One region of the Kitasatospora sp. NPDC057965 genome, then DNA from elsewhere that is predicted to be linked to it. Evidence: predicted binding sites of a transcription regulator. Region 1 holds the regulator's gene; the other holds the start of a gene.

Evidence for each region. The regulator HrcA, encoded in region 1, represses chaperone genes, less so after heat shock. The targets are predictions, from matches to a motif close to TTNGCACTCNGNNNNNCNGAGTGCNAA.
Region 2: the regulator HrcA is predicted to act here: its motif matches at 5,495-5,521, upstream of groES (co-chaperone GroES).

The regions. Positions count from the first base shown of each region.
Region 1 covers NZ_JBHVPZ010000027.1:16,849-25,252, reverse strand. The annotation lists gene ACFVVU_RS29330 (S41 family peptidase) at 1-2,110, opposite strand, end outside; gene ACFVVU_RS29325 (16S rRNA (uracil(1498)-N(3))-methyltransferase) at 2,197-2,946, opposite strand; gene dnaJ (molecular chaperone DnaJ) at 3,028-4,170, opposite strand; gene hrcA (heat-inducible transcriptional repressor HrcA) at 4,247-5,281, opposite strand; gene htpX (zinc metalloprotease HtpX) at 5,558-6,478, shown strand; gene ACFVVU_RS29305 (hypothetical protein) at 6,509-7,096, shown strand; gene ACFVVU_RS29300 (DUF2785 domain-containing protein) at 7,186-7,965, shown strand; gene ACFVVU_RS29295 (DUF3097 domain-containing protein) at 7,986-8,404, shown strand, end outside.
Region 2 covers NZ_JBHVPZ010000012.1:231,185-239,588, forward strand. The annotation lists gene shbA (RNA polymerase sigma factor ShbA) at 1-193, opposite strand, end outside; gene ACFVVU_RS18200 (response regulator transcription factor) at 511-1,122, opposite strand; gene ACFVVU_RS18205 (WhiB family transcriptional regulator) at 1,693-2,019, shown strand; gene ACFVVU_RS18210 (LysR family transcriptional regulator) at 2,118-3,134, opposite strand; gene groL (chaperonin GroEL) at 3,302-4,930, opposite strand; gene groES (co-chaperone GroES) at 5,048-5,353, opposite strand; gene ACFVVU_RS18225 (methyltransferase domain-containing protein) at 5,657-6,865, shown strand; gene ACFVVU_RS18230 (polysaccharide deacetylase family protein) at 6,841-7,761, opposite strand; gene ACFVVU_RS18235 (hypothetical protein) at 7,875-8,138, opposite strand; gene tsaD (tRNA (adenosine(37)-N6)-threonylcarbamoyltransferase complex transferase subunit TsaD) at 8,135-8,404, opposite strand, start outside.

The sequences.
Region 1 (8,404 bases):
AGTTGTCCCGCATCAGGCGGCCGTTCTCGTCGTACATCTGCCGCCACTCGGCCGCCGGGTCGACGGTCACCCGCAGCCGGTCCAGGTCGACGTCGATCTCCTCGTCCTCCCCGGACGCCTTGTGGCCGGCCGGCAGGATCCGCAGCTCGCCCTCGTCCAGCACCGCCAGCCGGGTGCCGTCGCCGCTCACCGCGAACGCGTCCAGCCCGTCCACCAGCTGCTCGGCCCGGCGCTTGCGGAAGTCGAAGCGCTCCAGGGTGGGCCGCGGGCGCTCGTCGTCCAGCGAGGCGGCCTCGTCGCCCAGCTCGCCGACCAGCGGGACGCGGGTCCACAGCACCCCGTCCTTGGCGGCCCGCAGAGTGCCGAACCGGCCGCCCTCGACCGGGAACGGCACGATCCGGTCGGCGATGCCGTCCAGGTCGACCCGGGTCACCGGCGGCGCGTCGGCCCCGCCCTCCTCGCCGTCCGCCCGCTTGCCCCTGGGCTCGTCGTCCTCGCCGCCGACGGTCCGCCCGGCCCGGCTCGGCCCGAACGGGGACGGCGTGTCGGCGGCCAGCGTGATCAGGTACGGACGGCAGCCGTTGGGGAACGACAGGTCGAAGACGTGCGAGTCGTACACCGGGTCGAAGTTGCGCACCGACAGGAAGGCCAGGTGCCGGCCGTCCGCGGTGAAGGCCGGCGAGTAGTCGACGAACCGCTGCGGGGTCGCCTCGGAGACCGTCCGGGTGGCCAGGTTGGCCAGCACGATCTGACGCAGCGACCACGGCCCGAGGGTCGGCTGCGACCAGGCCAGCCAGGCCGAGTCCGGGCTGAACGCCAGCCCGCCGACCTCGCCGTCGGTGCTGTGCGCCAGCTCGTGCACGGAGCCGTCGGCCAGCGAGACCAGCAGCACCCGGCCGTCGTGCGCGCCGACCGCCAGCTGCTTGCCGTCCGGCGAGACCACCAGCGCGCGGACCCGCCCCAGCTCCCCGGCGGCCAGCCGGCGGCGCTCGGCGCCGAGCACCTCGGGCGCGTACTCGATCGCGTCCTCGCCCCCGGCGTCGGTCACCCAGACCACGCCCTGCCCGGCGTCCTCGCCCGCCGCGCCCGGCACCACCCGGGCCAGCCGCCCGCGCACGCCCGGCGTCTCGTCCAGCACCCGGGCCGGACCCTCCCGGTGGGCCAGCCAGTGCACGGTGCCGCGCACCACCACCGCGCCCGCCCGGCCGGTGCGGTCCGGGGCGGCGCCCTCCAGCCAGTACGCGGCGGACACCAGGCGGGGGCGGCGGCCGGCGCGCGGTCCGGCCGGCCGGACGTCGAGGCGGCGCGGCTCGGCACCCGCCAGGTCGTCCAGCAGCCACAGCTCGCCGGCGGCGTGCCAGACCACCCGGGCGCCGTCGGTGGCGGCGTCGCGGGCGTAGAAGTCCTCCGGGGAGCTGCCGTGGCGGCGCAGGTCGGAGCCGTCCGGGAGGCTGGAGTACGGCGCGCCGACGCCCTCGTGGTCGGAGAGGAACGCGATGCGCTCCCCGACCCACAGCGGCGACTCGATGTTGCCGTCCAGCTCCTCGTGGACCCGCTCGAAGCGCTCGGTGCCGATCCACAGCTTGCCGGCCCGCCCGCCCCGGTACCGCTTCCACCAGGCCGGCTCCACGCCGAACGCCGAGACCAGCAGCGTCCGGTCACCACCCGGCTCGAAGGCCAGCCCGCCGACCGGGCCGTACGGCAGCCGCACCGGCTCGCCGCCGTCCAGCGGCACGGCGTGCGCCCAGGTGCGGCGCAGCGAGGCCTGCCCGGCGGCGGTGGTGGCGATCGGCCGGCCGTCCGCCGTCCAGCCGCGCAGCTGGGTCTGCGGGTCGCCCCAGTGGGTGAGCCGGCGGGACGGGCCGCCGTCCACGGGCGCGAGGTGCACCTCGGGGGCGCCGTCCCGGGTCGAGGTGAAGGCGACGTACCGGCCGTCCGGGGAGAACCGGGGGCGGCGGACCGGGACGTGATCGGCCGTCAGCCGCCAGGCCCGGCCGCCGTCCAGCGGGGCGAGCCACACGTCGTTCTCGGCCACGAAGGTGATCAGGTCGCCGTGCAGGTGCGGATGGCGCAGATAGGCGCCCACGGGAGTGCTCTCGGGTTCGCTCACACCCGTCACCCTAGGCACCCGGCCGCGTCGCCCGCCCGGACTTTACCGACCGCGAACCCCCACGGGGGACGCTCCCCCGGGACCGGCTAGGACCAGCGGCCGGTGCGGCCCAGCAGCAGCGCGCCGGCCGCCACCCCCGCGGTGGAGGTGCGCAGCACCGAGGGGCCGAGCCGGTACGGCCTCGCGCCGTGCTCGGCGAAGGCCGCCAGCTCCTCCGGGGAGACCCCGCCCTCCGGGCCGACCACCAGCACCAGGTCCCCGCCGTCCGGCAGCGCGGCCCCGGCCAGCGGCTCGGCGCCCTCCTCGTGCAGCACGGCCGCGAAGGCGGCGCCGGCCAGCACCGGGGCCAGCTGCCGGGTGGTCATCAGCTCGCGGACCTCGGGGAAGCGCAACCGGCGCGACTGCTTGCCGGCCTCCCGCGCGGTGGCCCGCCACTTGGCGAGCGCCTTGGCGCCGCGCTCGCCCTTCCACTGGGTGATGCAGCGCGAGGCCGCCCAGGGGATCACCACGTCCACGCCGACCTCGGTCATGGTCTCCACGGCCAGCTCGCCCCGGTCGCCCTTGGGCAGCGCCTGGACGACCACGATCCGCGGCGCCGGCTCCGGCTCGCGGCGCACGGCCGTCACCGTCACGTCGACCGCGTCCTTGCCGTGCACCGCCGCGACGGTGCCGTCCACGCCCAGGCCCAGGCCGTCCGCCAGGGTGACCGCCTCGCCCGGCTCCAGCCGCTTCACGGCGGCCGCGTGCCGGCCCTCCGGCCCGTCCAGCCGCACCGGCGCGCCGGGCGCGGCGGCGGCGATCCGCTCGGTGTCGACGACGAACACGGGCGCGGTCATGCGGGGAACCTCCGGGGTGGGAACGGGAACGGGGACGCCAAAGGGGTGCCGAGGAAGCCTCGGCACCCCCGCGCGGGACGGCTACCGGCCGTTGAAGGCGTCCTTCAGCCGGGAGAACAGCCCCTGCTGCCCGGGCGCGAACTGGCCGGACGGCCGCTCCTCGCCGCGCAGCACCGCCAGACGGCGCAGCAGGTCCTCCTGCTCGGCGTCGAGCTTGGTGGGCGTCTGCACCTCGACGTGCACTATCAGGTCGCCCCGGCCGCCGCCCCGCAGGTGGGTGATGCCCCGGCCGTGCAGCGGGATGGACTGGCCGGACTGGGTGCCGGGCCGGATGTCGACCTCCTCCACCCCGTCCAGCGTCTGCAGCGGCACCTGGGTGCCGAGCGCGGCCGCCGTCATCGGGATGGTGACGGTGCAGTGCAGGTCGTCGCCGCGCCGCTGGAACACCGCGTGGGTGGTCTCGGCGATCTCGACGTACAGGTCGCCGGCCGGGCCGCCGCCGGGGCCGACCTCGCCCTCGCCGGCCAGCTGGATCCGGGTGCCGTTGTCGACACCGGCGGGGATCTTGACGGTCAGGGTGCGGCGGGCGCGGACCCGGCCGTCGCCGGCGCACTCCGGGCACGGGGTCGGCACGACGGTGCCGAAGCCCTGGCACTGCGGGCAGGGCCGGGAGGTCATGACCTGGCCCAGGAAGGACCGGGTGACCTGGGAGACCTCGCCCTTGCCGCGGCACATGTCACAGGTCTGCGCGGAGGTGCCGGGGGCCGCGCCCTCGCCGCTGCAGGTGGTACAGGTGACGGCGGTGTCGACCTGGAGTTCCTTGGTGGTGCCGAAGGCGGCCTCCTCCAGGGTGATCTCCAGGCGGATCATGGCGTCCTGGCCGCGCCGGGTGCGCGAGCGCGGGCCGCGCTGGCCGGAGGCGGCGCCGAAGAAGGCGTCCATGATGTCGGAGAAGCCGAAGCCGGCCGCCCCCGCGCCGAAGCCGCCCGCCCCGCCGCCGCCGTTGGGCGAGAGCGGGTCGCCGCCGAGGTCGTAGACCTGGCGCTTCTGCGGGTCGGAGAGCACCTCGTAGGCGGCGTTGATCTCCTTGAACCGCTCCTGCGTCTTCGGGTCCGGGTTGACGTCCGGGTGCAGTTCGCGCGCCAGGCGCCGGAACGCCTTCTTGATCTCGTCCTGCCCCGCATCCCGTCGGACGCCGAGTACCGCGTAGTAGTCCGTGGCCACCAAATGCTCCGCTTGTTCCGCCTGTAAGAGTGCTTGCGACTGCGGGACGCGTCATGTGGATGACGCGCGCCCGTTCCTACGACTCGGCCAGGATCTGGCCCACGTACCGTGCCACCGCTCGCACCGCCCCCATTGTGCCCGGATAGTCCATCCGAGTCGGACCGATCACACCCAGTTTGGCCACGCTTTCGTCGCCCGAACCGTAACCGACCGAGACGACCGACGTGGAATTCAGCCCCTCGTAGGCGATCTCGCGGCCGATCCGGACCGTCATCCCGGCGTCCGCGGTCTCACCCAGGAGGCGGAGCAGGACGACCTGCTCCTCCAGCGCCTCCAGCACCGGCTGGATGGTGAGCGGGAAGTCATGGCCGAAACGGGTCAGGTTGGCCGTGCCGGCCAGCATGATCCGCTCCTCGCTCTGCTCGGCGAGCGTCTCGAAGAGCGTGGCCAGCACGGTCGTCACGGTCGGCCGGTCGGCCGCCTCGAACAGCGCCGGCAGCCCTTCCAGCAGCCCGGGGACGTCCGGGAGGCGCTGGCCGGCGGCCCCCGCGTTGACCCGGGCCCGCAGATCCGCCAGCAGCGTCTCGCCGACCGTGCCCGGGCAGTCCACCAGCCGCTGCTCGACCCGGCCGGTGTTGGTGATCAGCACCAGCATCACCTTGGCCGGGGCCAGCGCGACCAGCTCGATGTGCCGCACCGTGGAGCGGCTCAGCGAGGGGTACTGCACCACCGCGACCTGGCGGGTCAGCTGGGCCAGCAGCCGCACCGTGCGGGCGACCACGTCGTCGAGGTCCACCGCGCCGTCCAGGAAGTGCCGGATCGCCCGCCGCTCGGGCGCGCTCATCGGCTTGACCTCGGCCAGCTTGTCGACGAAAAGCCGGTAGCCCTTGTCGGTGGGGATCCGCCCGGCGCTGGTGTGCGGCTGGTGGATGTACCCCTCCTCCTCCAGCGCCGCCATGTCGTTGCGGACGGTGGCCGGGGAGACCCCGAGGTTGTGCCGGTCCACCAGGGCCTTGGAGCCGACCGGCTCCTCCGTCCCCACGTAGTCCTGGACGATCGCGCGAAGCACCGCGAGCTTGCGGTCGTCGAGCTGGCGGACCTCACCGGCCATGGGGCACGCACCTCCGTCTTCACGCGTTGTCCGTTGTGACACGCCGTTGTGGCATGTGTCCGCATTTCGAGCTGTCCGGTCCGGCCCCGCGGGGCCCCGGCCTTGGCACTCTGAACACCCGAGTGCCAGATCCGTACCTGCCAGTGTAAGGCCCGGGTCCGACGGCAGGAACGGCCCGGCCGGAGTGATCCTGCCCGCAGTCCGCGGCGCGCGGATGATGCCGCGGGCCCGCCCGGGTGGCAGCATCGAAAGCGGACGGCGAACGGAGGAACAGCGATGTCGACCTCGGGCCAGCACACCCGTTTCGCCCCCGACCGCGGCCTGACCGGCCGGATGGTGGGGACGATGTTCCTGATCGGACTGCTGTACGTCGGCTTCACCGGGCTGCTCATCGCCCTGCTGCGCGGTGCCTGGCCGATCATCGTCCTGATCTCCGGCGGCCTGTTCGTCGCCCAGTTCTGGTTCAGCGACAAGATCACCGAACGGGCCATGGGCGCCCATCCGGTCACCCCGGAGCAGTACCCGCAGCTGCACGGCGCCGTCGACCGGCTCTGCGCGCTCGCCGACATGCCCAAACCGCGGGTCGCCGTCGCCCGCAACGACATGCCGAACGCCTTCGCCACCGGCCGCAACCCGCAGAACGCGGTGGTCTGCGTCACCACCGGCCTGCTGCGCCGGCTGGAGCCGGAGGAACTGGAGGGCGTGCTCGCCCACGAGCTGTCGCACGTCGCCCACCGGGACGTCGCCGTGATGACGGTGGCCGGCTTCCTCGGCGTCCTGGCCGGCGCGATGACCAGGATCGCCATGTACGGCGGCTTCATGGGCGGCGGGCGCAACAGCAACGACCCCAACGCCGCGATCGTCGCGCTGGTCGTCCCGCTGGTGTCGATCGCCGTCTACGCGATCAGCTTCCTGCTGACCCGGATGCTCTCCCGCTACCGGGAGCTGGCCGCCGACCGGGCCGCCGCCCAGCTCACCGGGCGGCCCAGCGCGCTGGCCTCGGCGCTCACCAAGGTGACCGGCCAGATCGCCGCCATCCCGACCAAGGACCTGCGCCAGGCGCAGGCCTACAACGCCTTCTACTTCGCCCCCGCGCTGAGCGCCCGCGAGGCCGCCACCCAGCTGTTCTCCACCCACCCGACGCTGGAGCAGCGGCTGGCCCAGCTCGCGAAGATCTCCGCACAGCTCGGCCGCTGACCCGTTGACCCTCCCCCCGGAAGGACCGCCGTGGGAATCCTGGACGCGCTGTTCGGCCGCACCAAGCCCGTCAAACCCGACCTCGACCAGCTGTTCGGGGTGCCGTCCGCCGCGCTGACCCTGGAGGCCGCGGCGGGCTTCCGGCCCACCGGGCTCGGCTCGGTCTGCTTCGCCTCGGTCGAGGGCGGGGCCTTCGACGAGGTCGAACGCCAGGTCCGGGCGCTGCTGGACGCCGACACCGAGCGCGGCGGCGTCCCCGTCGAGGCGTCCAAGGACGACTACGGCTACTCCTGGCTGCTCGCCCGGCACACCGCCGAAGAGCTGCCCGACCTGGTCAACGACCTGCACGCGGTCAACAGCGAGCTGGAGGCGAACGGCTTCGGGCCGCAGCTGCTCTGCTCGCTGGTCGGCTTCCGCGACGCCGCGGGGCGCCGGCCGCTGGCCCTGGTCTACCTGTACAAGCGCGGTACCTTCTACCCCTTCGCGCCGCTGCCCGGCCGCGGGGAGAAGCGGGACAGCCCGCTGGAGCTGGAGGTCAACGCGATGCTCGGCAACGACCTGCGGCTGGAGAAGGACCTCACCCGCTGGTTCCCGGTCTGGGGCGCGCCGGGACTGTGAGCGCGGGGGCGCGGACGCCGACGCGCGGGCCCGGCGCGCGGGCCGGAAATCCGGTGGCCACCGCTCCCCCGCTCGCCTAGGGTCCGACCATGATCGACTGGAGTGCGCTCGAAACCGCCGCCCCGACCCCCGACACCCTCGCCGCCGTGAGCGCCGCCCTGCGCTCCGCCGACCCGCACGTGCGCGACACCCTCGCCTACGAGCAGCTGTGCCGCTGGGCACCCCTGCTCACCCCGGAGCAGCGCCTGGCCCTCGGCGACGAGATGGCCGAGCGGCTGTCCGACCCCGAGATCCAGGCCCGCACCTTCGCCCCGCTGGTGCTCGCCGAGCTCGCCGACCTCGGCGCCCACCGCCCGGCCTGGCAGGACGCCTTCGCCCACTGGTACGTCGCCGAGACCGATCTGCGCGGCTGGGACCCGGAGCTCGGCTGGCTGCACGCCGTCGCGCACGGCGCCGACTACCTGGCCGCCCTGGGCCGCGGCCGGCTGCTCGCCGACCCGACGCCGCTGCTGGAGCTGGCAGCCGCCCGGCTGCTCGCCCCCACCGACCACGTGCTGGACGCCATGGAGGACGACCGGCTCGGCCTCGCCCTCGCCCAGATCCTCGCCCGCCCCGACCTGACCGAGCGCCAGGCCCTCGGCTGGCTCGACCCGATCGCCGCCCAGCCGCCGCGCCGCCCCTCCGCGACCTCCGGCGGCGTGCCCGCGGTCGTCTCCAACACCCTGCGCACCCTGCGGATGCTGCACGTGCTCGCCGACCGGGGTGTGCGCATGGAGCGCGGCGCCGATCCGGTGCCGCTGCCGCACTCGGCCGCGCTGCGCGAGCGGATCGCCGGGATCCTGGTGGTGAACTCGCCGTTCACCGGCTGACGCCTCGTAGACTCCGTGGAATGCGCAGCCGCCAGTACGGACCCGACCTGACCCCGCCGTGGAAGAAGCAGGCCCCCGCGCCGGAGGTGCCCGCCGAGCGGGACCTGGTGGTGGAGGAGGCGGCGAGCGGGTTCTGCGGGGCGGTGGTGCGCTGCGAGAAGACCGCCGAGGGGTTCACCGTCACCCTGGAGGACCGGTTCGGCAAGCACCGGGTCTTCCCGATGGTCCCGCGCGGCTTCCTGCTGGAGGGCCGGACGGTCACCCTGGTCAGGCCCTCGGCCCCGGCCCCCTCCCACGCCCCCGGCCGCACCGCCTCCGGCTCCGTCGCCGTCCCCGGCGCCCGCGCCCGGGTGGCCCGCGAGTCGCGGATCTACGTCGAGGGCCGGCACGACGCCGAGCTGGTGGAGCGGGTCTGGGGCGACGACCTGCGGATCGAGGG
Region 2 (8,404 bases), on a different contig from region 1:
GGGCCAGCGGGTGGACGTGGGCGAGCAGCGCGTCGATCGCCGGACCCTCGCCCCGGACGGCGGCCGCGACCAGTGCGGAGAGCGCACCGGGACCGTCGCCCGGTTCCGCGTACGCCGGGCCGGGCCCGGGCGCGGAGGGCTCGGCCTCCACCGGGTCCGCCTCACCGGGAGCCCCGGTCACGTCGTCACGCATCGGTCCATGGTGCCTGGTCGCGCGGGAAAACGCGGCACCGCGTCCGGAGTTGTGCACCGGAACGTTATGCGGTGCCGCACCGGTCCGCACCACCGGCCCCTCCTGCACCGTCCCGCCTCCCGCCCCGCCGCCCCGGGCGCTCCCGTCCGCGGCGCCGTCCGCCGAGTCTCCCGCGGCCGTGTGGTTCGCCGCAGTTCCTGCCCGCTGGTCCCCGAGGTGCTCCACTCCTCCATGGTGCAACCTCGGGACCGTCACGTCACACGCCCCCGCGCGGACAATCGCGCGGAGCGTGCCGGACCCGGCGGCGCCGGCGGCGGTCAGCGGACCAGGCCCCAGCGGAAGCCCAGCGCCACCGCGTGCGCGCGGTCCGAGGCACCGAGCTTCTTGAACAGCCGCCGGGCATGGGTCTTGACGGTGTCCTCGGAGAGGAACAGCTCGCGGCCGATCTCGGCGTTGCTGCGTCCGTGGCTCATGCCTTCGAGCACCTGGATCTCACGCGCCGTCAGGGTCGGCGCCGCGCCCATGTCCGGGCTGCGCAGCCGGCGGGGGGCGAGCCGCCAGGTCGGGTCGGCGAGCGCCTGGGTGACGGTGGCCCGCAGTTCGGCGCGCGAGGCGTCCTTGTGCAGGTACCCGCGGGCGCCGGCGGCGACCGCGAGGGCGACCCCGTCGAGGTCCTCGGCGACGGTGAGCATGATGATCCGGGCGCCCGGATCGGCGGACAGCAGCCGCCGGACCGTCTCCACCCCGCCGAGGCCGGGCATCCGGACGTCCATCAGGACGAGGTCGGAGCGGTCGGCCACCCAGCGGCGGAGGACCTCCTCCCCGTTCGTCGCGGTGGTGACCCGGTCGACACCGGGTACGGTCGCGACCGCGCGGCGAAGCGCCTCGCGGGCGAGCGGGGAATCGTCGCAAACGAGAACGGAAGTCATGACCGTCGTCCTCCGCAGCTGATCCGCGTCACGTTGAGCCTCCTGGCTGGTACGAACCTCTTCGACACGGCCGATCGGCGTCAGACTCCGTGCTGATCGCCTGAGATTCCCCGCGATCGTTCCCGACGTCCGGCGCCCGCTAACCGCCTCCGCACTTCCAACGACCATCACTCGAATGAGTTACGGCCTTCGGGGCCACCTCCACCACTGTACGTGGCCGACCCGTTACCGATCAGCCGCATCGCGGTGCACACGCCGCACTTTTGCGCAGCTCGCGCGCGGTCGGCGTACAACCCGCACACCCGCGCGGGTCCTCGTGCGCCGGTCGGCCACCCGATTGCCACATTCGCGCCCGGCGGTCGCCGGCCCGGCAGGCCTGCCCACTTTGCCCGGTTTTAGAGCTTTCGTATGGTCATTGACTGTTGTGCCACTCTGTGGGTGACTTGTCCATGGAGTTGCCGTAAGTCATATTTCCAGGTGTCCACACCGCGCCGGACGCCCGCCGTGCCGTCGCCGACGCAAGCCGCCGGCGACCGGCCCGCGGTCGACGACCTCTGAAGGGAATGAGCCATGGCAGATTTCTCCCGACTCCCCGGCCCCAACGCGGACCTCTGGGACTGGCAGCTCTCCGCAGCCTGCCGCGGCGTGGACAGCTCGCTCTTCTTCCACCCCGAGGGGGAGCGCGGCGCGGCCCGCAGCTCGCGCGAGGCGAGCGCCAAGGAGGTCTGCATGCGCTGCCCGGTGCGCACCGAGTGCGCCGCGCACGCGCTGGCGGTGCGCGAGCCGTACGGCGTCTGGGGAGGCCTGACCGAGGACGAGCGCGAGGAGATGATGGGCCGCTCGCGCAACCGGCTGGTGGAGGTACCGCTCGTGGCGCCGAGTGCGGCCCAGCAGTAGAAACGCCAGGCTCCGCCCGACCGGGAAGAAACGTTACTTCCCGGAGTGACACCTGTTCGGGGCCCGCCCGGTCGACACGGGCCCGGCACGCCGGCGGGTCAGCGCCCCGCCGTCGCCCCCGCCGCCGCCCCCGCCAGCCGCTCCAGCATCAGCGCCACCGCCGGCACCTCGGCGAGGTCCGGCAGGGTCAGCGCGACCACCTGCCGCACCGCCGGCGCCCCCGAGACGGCGTGCACCGCCACCGGCACCACCCCGTCCGGCCGTACCGACTCCAGCGCCAGTCCGGGCAGCACCGCCACCCCGAGTCCGGCCGCCACCAGCCCGACCACCGCCGGGTAGTCGTCGGTCGCGAAGTCGATCCGCGGCTCGAAGCCGGCGCCCGCGCACAGCTCCACCAGGTGCCCCCGGCACTGCGGACAGCCGGCGATCCACTGCTCCCCCGCCAGTTCGGCCAGCCCCACCGGCCCGCCGCGCCCGGCCAGCCGGTGCCCCGCGGGCAGCAGGCCCACCAGCGGGTCGTCCAGCAGCGGGGTGACCACCAGATCGGACCAGTCGGCCCCGGCGCTCAGCTGCTGGGCCTCCAGATTGGCCTCGGCGCGCGCCTCCCGGGGCGTTCCGTGCGCGGGCGCGGGCGCCGGCGCGAGGGTGGATCCGGGGGCCTGCGGGTAGCGGAAGGCGAGCGCGACCTCGCACTCGCCGCCGCGCAGCATCGCCAGCGACTCCGGCGGCTCGGCCTCGACCAGCGACACGCGCACGCCCGGATGGCTGTCCCGCAGCCGGGCGACGGCCGGCGGCACCAGGGTCGAGCTTGCGGTCGGGAAGGACACCAGCCGCACCCGTCCGGCCCGCAGCCCGGCGATCGCGGCGACCTCCTCCTCCGCGGCGGAGAGCCCGGCGAGGATCCCGGTGGCATGCTTGAGCAGGACCCGCCCGGCCTCGCTCAGCTGCATCCCGCGGCCCGAGCGGACCACCAGCGGGGTGTCCACGGACTTCTCCAGGGCCTTCATCTGCTGGCTGATGGCGGGCTGGGTGCAGCCCAGCTCGCGGGCGGCGGCGGAGAAGGAGCCGGTGCGGGCTACGGCACGCAGGACGCGCAGGTGGCGGGCCTCGATCATGCCACCAAGATATAAGGGATTCTTTGCATTACGCAAAATTCAACTGATAGTTGAAGACTGAAGCAGCCCTGAACGGCCGCAGGCCCGGCCCGCCACCCCTCTCGGGGCGCGGACCGGGCCTGCGTCAGTGGCCGCGCTCAGCGGCTGCGGCCTCGGTGGCTACGGCCTCAGTGCGAGTGGCCGTGACCGCCGTGCGAGTGACCGTTGTCGGCCTCCTCCTCCTTCTTCTCCACCACGAGGGTCTCGGTGGTGAGCAGCAGGGAGGCGATCGAGGCGGCGTTCTCCAGGGCGGAGCGGGTGACCTTGACCGGGTCGATGACGCCGGCCTTGACCAGGTCGCCGTACTCGCCGGTGGCGGCGTTGTAGCCCTGGCCCTGCTCCAGCTCGGAGACCTTGGAGGTGATGACGTAGCCCTCCAGGCCGGCGTTCTGGGCGATCCAGCGCAGCGGCTCGTGCAGCGCCTTGCGGACGACCGCGACACCGGTGGCCTCGTCGCCGGACAGGCCCAGGCCGTCGTTCAGCACCTTGGCGGCGTGGACCAGGGAGGCGCCACCACCGGCGACGATGCCCTCCTCGACCGCGGCGCGGGTCGCCGAGATGGCGTCCTCCAGGCGGTGCTTGCGCTCCTTGAGCTCCACCTCGGTGGCGGCACCGACGCGGATGACGCAGACGCCGCCGGCCAGCTTGGCCAGGCGCTCCTGCAGCTTCTCGCGGTCCCAGTCCGAGTCGGTGTTGGCGATCTCGCCCTTGATCTGGGCGACGCGGCCGGCCACGGCCTCGCTCTCGCCGGCACCGTCGACGACGATCGTCTCGTCCTTGGTGACGGTCACGCGGCGGGCCGAGCCCAGCACGTCCAGACCGGCCTGGTCGAGCTTGAGGCCGACCTCCTCGGAGATCACGGTGCCACCGGTCAGGACGGCCAGGTCGCCGAGGATCGCCTTGCGGCGGTCGCCGAAGCCCGGGGCCTTGACGGCCACCGCGTTGAAGGTGCCGCGGATCTTGTTCACCACGAGGGTGGACAGCGCCTCGCCGTCGACGTCCTCGGCGATGATCAGCAGCGGGCGGGAGGAACCGCCCTGCAGGATCTTCTCCAGCAGCGGCAGCAGCTCCTGGATGGAGGAGATCTTGCCCTGGTTGATCAGGATGTACGGGTCCTCCAGGACCGCCTCCTGCCGCTCCGCGTCGGTGACGAAGTACGGCGACAGGTAGCCCTTGTCGAACTGCATGCCCTCGGTGAAGTCCAGCTCCACGCCGAAGGTGTTCGACTCCTCGACAGTGATGACACCGTCCTTGCCGACCTTGTCGATCGCCTCGGCGATCAGCTCGCCGACCTGGGCGTCCTGGGCGGACAGGGTGGCGACGGCGGCGACGTCGTCCTTGCCCTCGATCTCACGGGCGACCGACAGCAGGTGCTCGGAGACGGCGGCGACGGCCTTGTCGATGCCCTTCTTCAGGGCGGCCGGGCCGGCGCCGGCGGCGACGTTGCGCAGACCCTCGTTGACCAGGGCCTGGGCCAGCACGGTGGCGGTGGTGGTGCCGTCGCCCGCGACGTCGTTGGTCTTGGTGGCGACCTCCTTGACGAGCTGCGCGCCAAGGTTCTCGTACGGGTCGTCGAGCTCGACCTCACGGGCGATGGTGACGCCGTCGTTGGTGATGGTCGGGGCGCCGAACTTCTTGTCGATGACGACGTTGCGGCCCTTGGGGCCGATGGTCACCTTGACGGTGTCGGCCAGCTTGTTGACACCGCGCTCCAGCGAGCGGCGGGCGTCCTCGTCGAACTGCAGGATCTTCGCCATGTTCCCTATTCCCTCGGGGGTGCGGCCTTCACGGCGGCCGCTCGACTACGTGAACCAACAGCCACGCCCCGGTCCCCTGTCACTAGGGACACGGATCCGGGGCGTGGCTCTGACGTCTTACTTCTCGATGATGGCGAGAACGTCGCGGGCGGAGAGCACCAGGTACTCCTCGCCCTGGTACTTCACCTCGGTGCCGCCGTACTTCGAGTACAGGACGATGTCACCGACGGCGACGTCGAGCGGCAGACGCTGGCCGTCCTCGAAGCGGCCCGGGCCGACGGCCAGGACGACGCCCTCCTGGGGCTTCTCCTTGGCGGTGTCCGGGATAACCAGGCCGGAGGCCGTGGTGGTCTCGGCGTCGAGCGGCTGGACCACGATGCGGTCCTCGAGCGGCTTGATGGCAACCTTGCTGCTGGTGGTCACGTCCGAGCTCCCCTTCGGAGATTACGGGGTTTTCTAACGGGTAGGGGCGAACTCGCGCATCTGCCGTCGCGGGGGTCAGACACGCACTGTCGCGTTAGCACTCCCCCGGTGGGGAGTGCTAGTGATGACCATAGGCCGCGGTTAGCACTCAGTCAACCAGAGTGCCAACGACGCGCCCGGCGGTCCCACGATCCGAATGAGTGGGCGACGGGTGGCCGTACTCATGTGCGGGGCGGTCCCGGCCCGCACACCCGGCCGTCCTCCTGTCGCCTTCGGCCAGCTCCGACCGGCGAGAATGGCGGGGTGGAGAACGACGACCTGCGGCCCCTGCTGACCGACCGGGGCCAGGCCCTGCTCGCCGAACTGCGCGACTTCGCGCCCGGGGAGGAGCTGGCGCTGGCCACCCGGCTGCGCAATGAGCACCCCGCCGAGCTGGTCTCGGCCGCCTTCGGGCAGGCCCGGCTGCGGCAACGGGCCCGGGCCAAGTTCGGCGCCGACGCCGACCTCATGTACTTCACGCCCAACGGCGTCGAGCAGTCCACCCGGCGCGAGGTCGCCGAGTGGCGGGCGCGCCGCTTCGCGGACCTCGGGGTGAAGCGGCTGGCCGACCTCTGCTGCGGGATCGGCGGCGACGTGCTGGCGCTGGCCCGGGCCGGTGTCGAGGTGCTCGCCGTCGACAAGGACCCGGCCGCCTGCGCCGCCACCGCCGCCAACGCGGCCGCGCTGGGCCTGGCCGACCGGGTCGAGGTGCGCTGCGCGGACGTCGCCGACATCGACGTCACCGGCTTCGACGCGGTCTTCACCGACCCGGCCCGGCGCACCTCGCGCGGCCGGGTCTTCGACCCCGAGGCGTACGCGCCGCCGCTGTCCTGGGCGATCGAGGCCGGCCGGCGCACCCCGGTCGGGGCGCTCAAGGTGGCGCCCGGCATCCCGCACGAGGCGGTGCCGGCCGACGCGGAGGCCGAGTGGGTCTCCGACCACGGCGACGTCAAGGAGGCGGTGCTCTGGTTCGGCACCCGGGCCGAGCGCCCGCACCGCGCCACCCTGCTGCCGCAGCGGGCCAGCCTCACCGGCGGCGACCTGCCCGACCCGCCGGCCGGCCCGGTCGGCCGCTACCTCTACGAGCCGGACGGCGCGGTGATCCGGGCCCACCTGGTCGCGGAGGTGGCGCAGCGGGTGAACGGGCGGCTGATCGACCCGAAGATCGCCTACGTCACCTCGGACGAGCTGGTCGACACCCCGTACGCGCACGGCTTCGAGCTGACCGACGTGCTGCCGTTCCACATCAAGAGGCTCAAGGCGCTGCTGCGCGAGCGGGGCGTCGGCACCGTGGTGATCAAGAAGCGCGGCATGGCGATCACCCCGGAGGAGCTGCGCCGCCAGCTGAAGCCCGCCGGCCCGAACGAGGTCACGGTGATCCTCAGCCGCACCGACCACGGCCCGCTGATGATGCTCGGCCGGCCGGTGACCGGCCCGGCCGCGGCCGTTCAGCCGGCCGGCGCCGCGATGTAGTCCTCAAGACGGGCCACCGCGAAGCCCTGCTCCTGGATCCTGGCCAGCAGTTCCCCGAACATCTGCGTCATCGTCTCGCCCTTGAGGTCCTTCGGGCCCCGGAAGTGGGCGAGCACGATGTCGCCGGGCCGCAGCTTCTTGTCCGCCGCCTGGTACTGCATGTCATGGATCTGCATCGACTCCCGCCACAGCACGATCGCCCGCGGCCCGCACTGCTGCACCGCGGTGTTGAGCGCCGGCGTGTTGGCGCCGTCGCCGTAGGGCGGGCGGAACAGCAGCGGCGGGGTGCCGTACTGCTGGGTGAGCGCGGCCTGGGCGTCGCAGACCTCGGACTTCTGCTTCTCCGGCGTCACCTTGCTCAGCTGCGCGTGGTCCACGGTGTGGTTGTGGACGTGGTTGCCGAGCGCCTGGAGCCGCTTGAAGTAGCCGTAGTCGTCCTTGACGATGTCGCGGGTCAGGAACATCGAGACCGGCACCTTGAGGTCGGTCAGCATCTCGACGAACTTCGGGTCCTTCTCGGCGCCGTCGTCGATGGTGACGAAGACGACCTTGTCGGCGGTCCGCACCTCGCTGAACACCGGGACCTGGCCGGTCCGCTGGAGCTTCACCGGCTTGTCGGCGGGGGCCGGGGGCGCGGGCGGCAGCGGGGTGAGGTGCCACTTCGCCCAGGCGGCGGCGTCCCCCTCGGCCGGGGCGGGGGAAGCGCTCGGCGGCGGGGTGGCCGCGCCCTGTTGCGGCGCGGCGGACCCGGCCGGGGCGGTGGTGCCGCCCGGCGCCACCAGCGCGGCGGACGCGGCGCCGCTGTCGCCCCCGCCCGAACACCCGGTGGCGGTGGCCAGCAGGGCCATGGCCCCCACCGCGTACACCGTCGTCCTGCTCCACCCGTGCCTGTTCACCGCGCCGCGCTCCCCGTTCCCGTTCAGCGATCCCACTCGCTAGCACGGTAACGCCACGGCGTTCGGTTCCCGATCGGACGTGCGAACGGGCGCCGGGATCAGCCTTGCACGGCCTACTCCACGTGCTCGCTGGTGAAGGACCAGCGGTGCACCGGGCGGCCCAGCAGGCCGGCGGGCGGCTCGGCCACCGGCACCGGCTCGCCGGACCACCAGGTGATCAGCAGCACGCGCTCGCCGGGGGCGGCGAACAGCTCGGCGCGTTGCAGCCCGGCGCGACCGCGCAGCGCGGGCAGCGCGGTCTCCCGGACCCAGGCGGAGAGCTCGGCGCCGCGTCCGTCGGCGGCCCGGGCCTCCCACATCGCGGCGGTGGTGCTCACGCCTGCCCGCCCAGGGCCTGATAGGCCTGGCCGTGGAAGTCCGTGTGCGGGACGTGGACCTCGGTGACGGGCAGCGAGGAGTCCGCCGACAGGTCGAAGGAGGACGGCGCGCGGTCCCGCCAGACCATCTCGGAGCCCAGCGCGGCGACCATCGCGCCGTTGTCGGTGCACAGGCCCGGGCGGGGCACCCGCAGCCGGATGCCGGCCTTGTCGCAGCGCTGCTGGGCCATCTCGCGCAGCCGCGAGTTGGCCGCGACGCCGCCGCC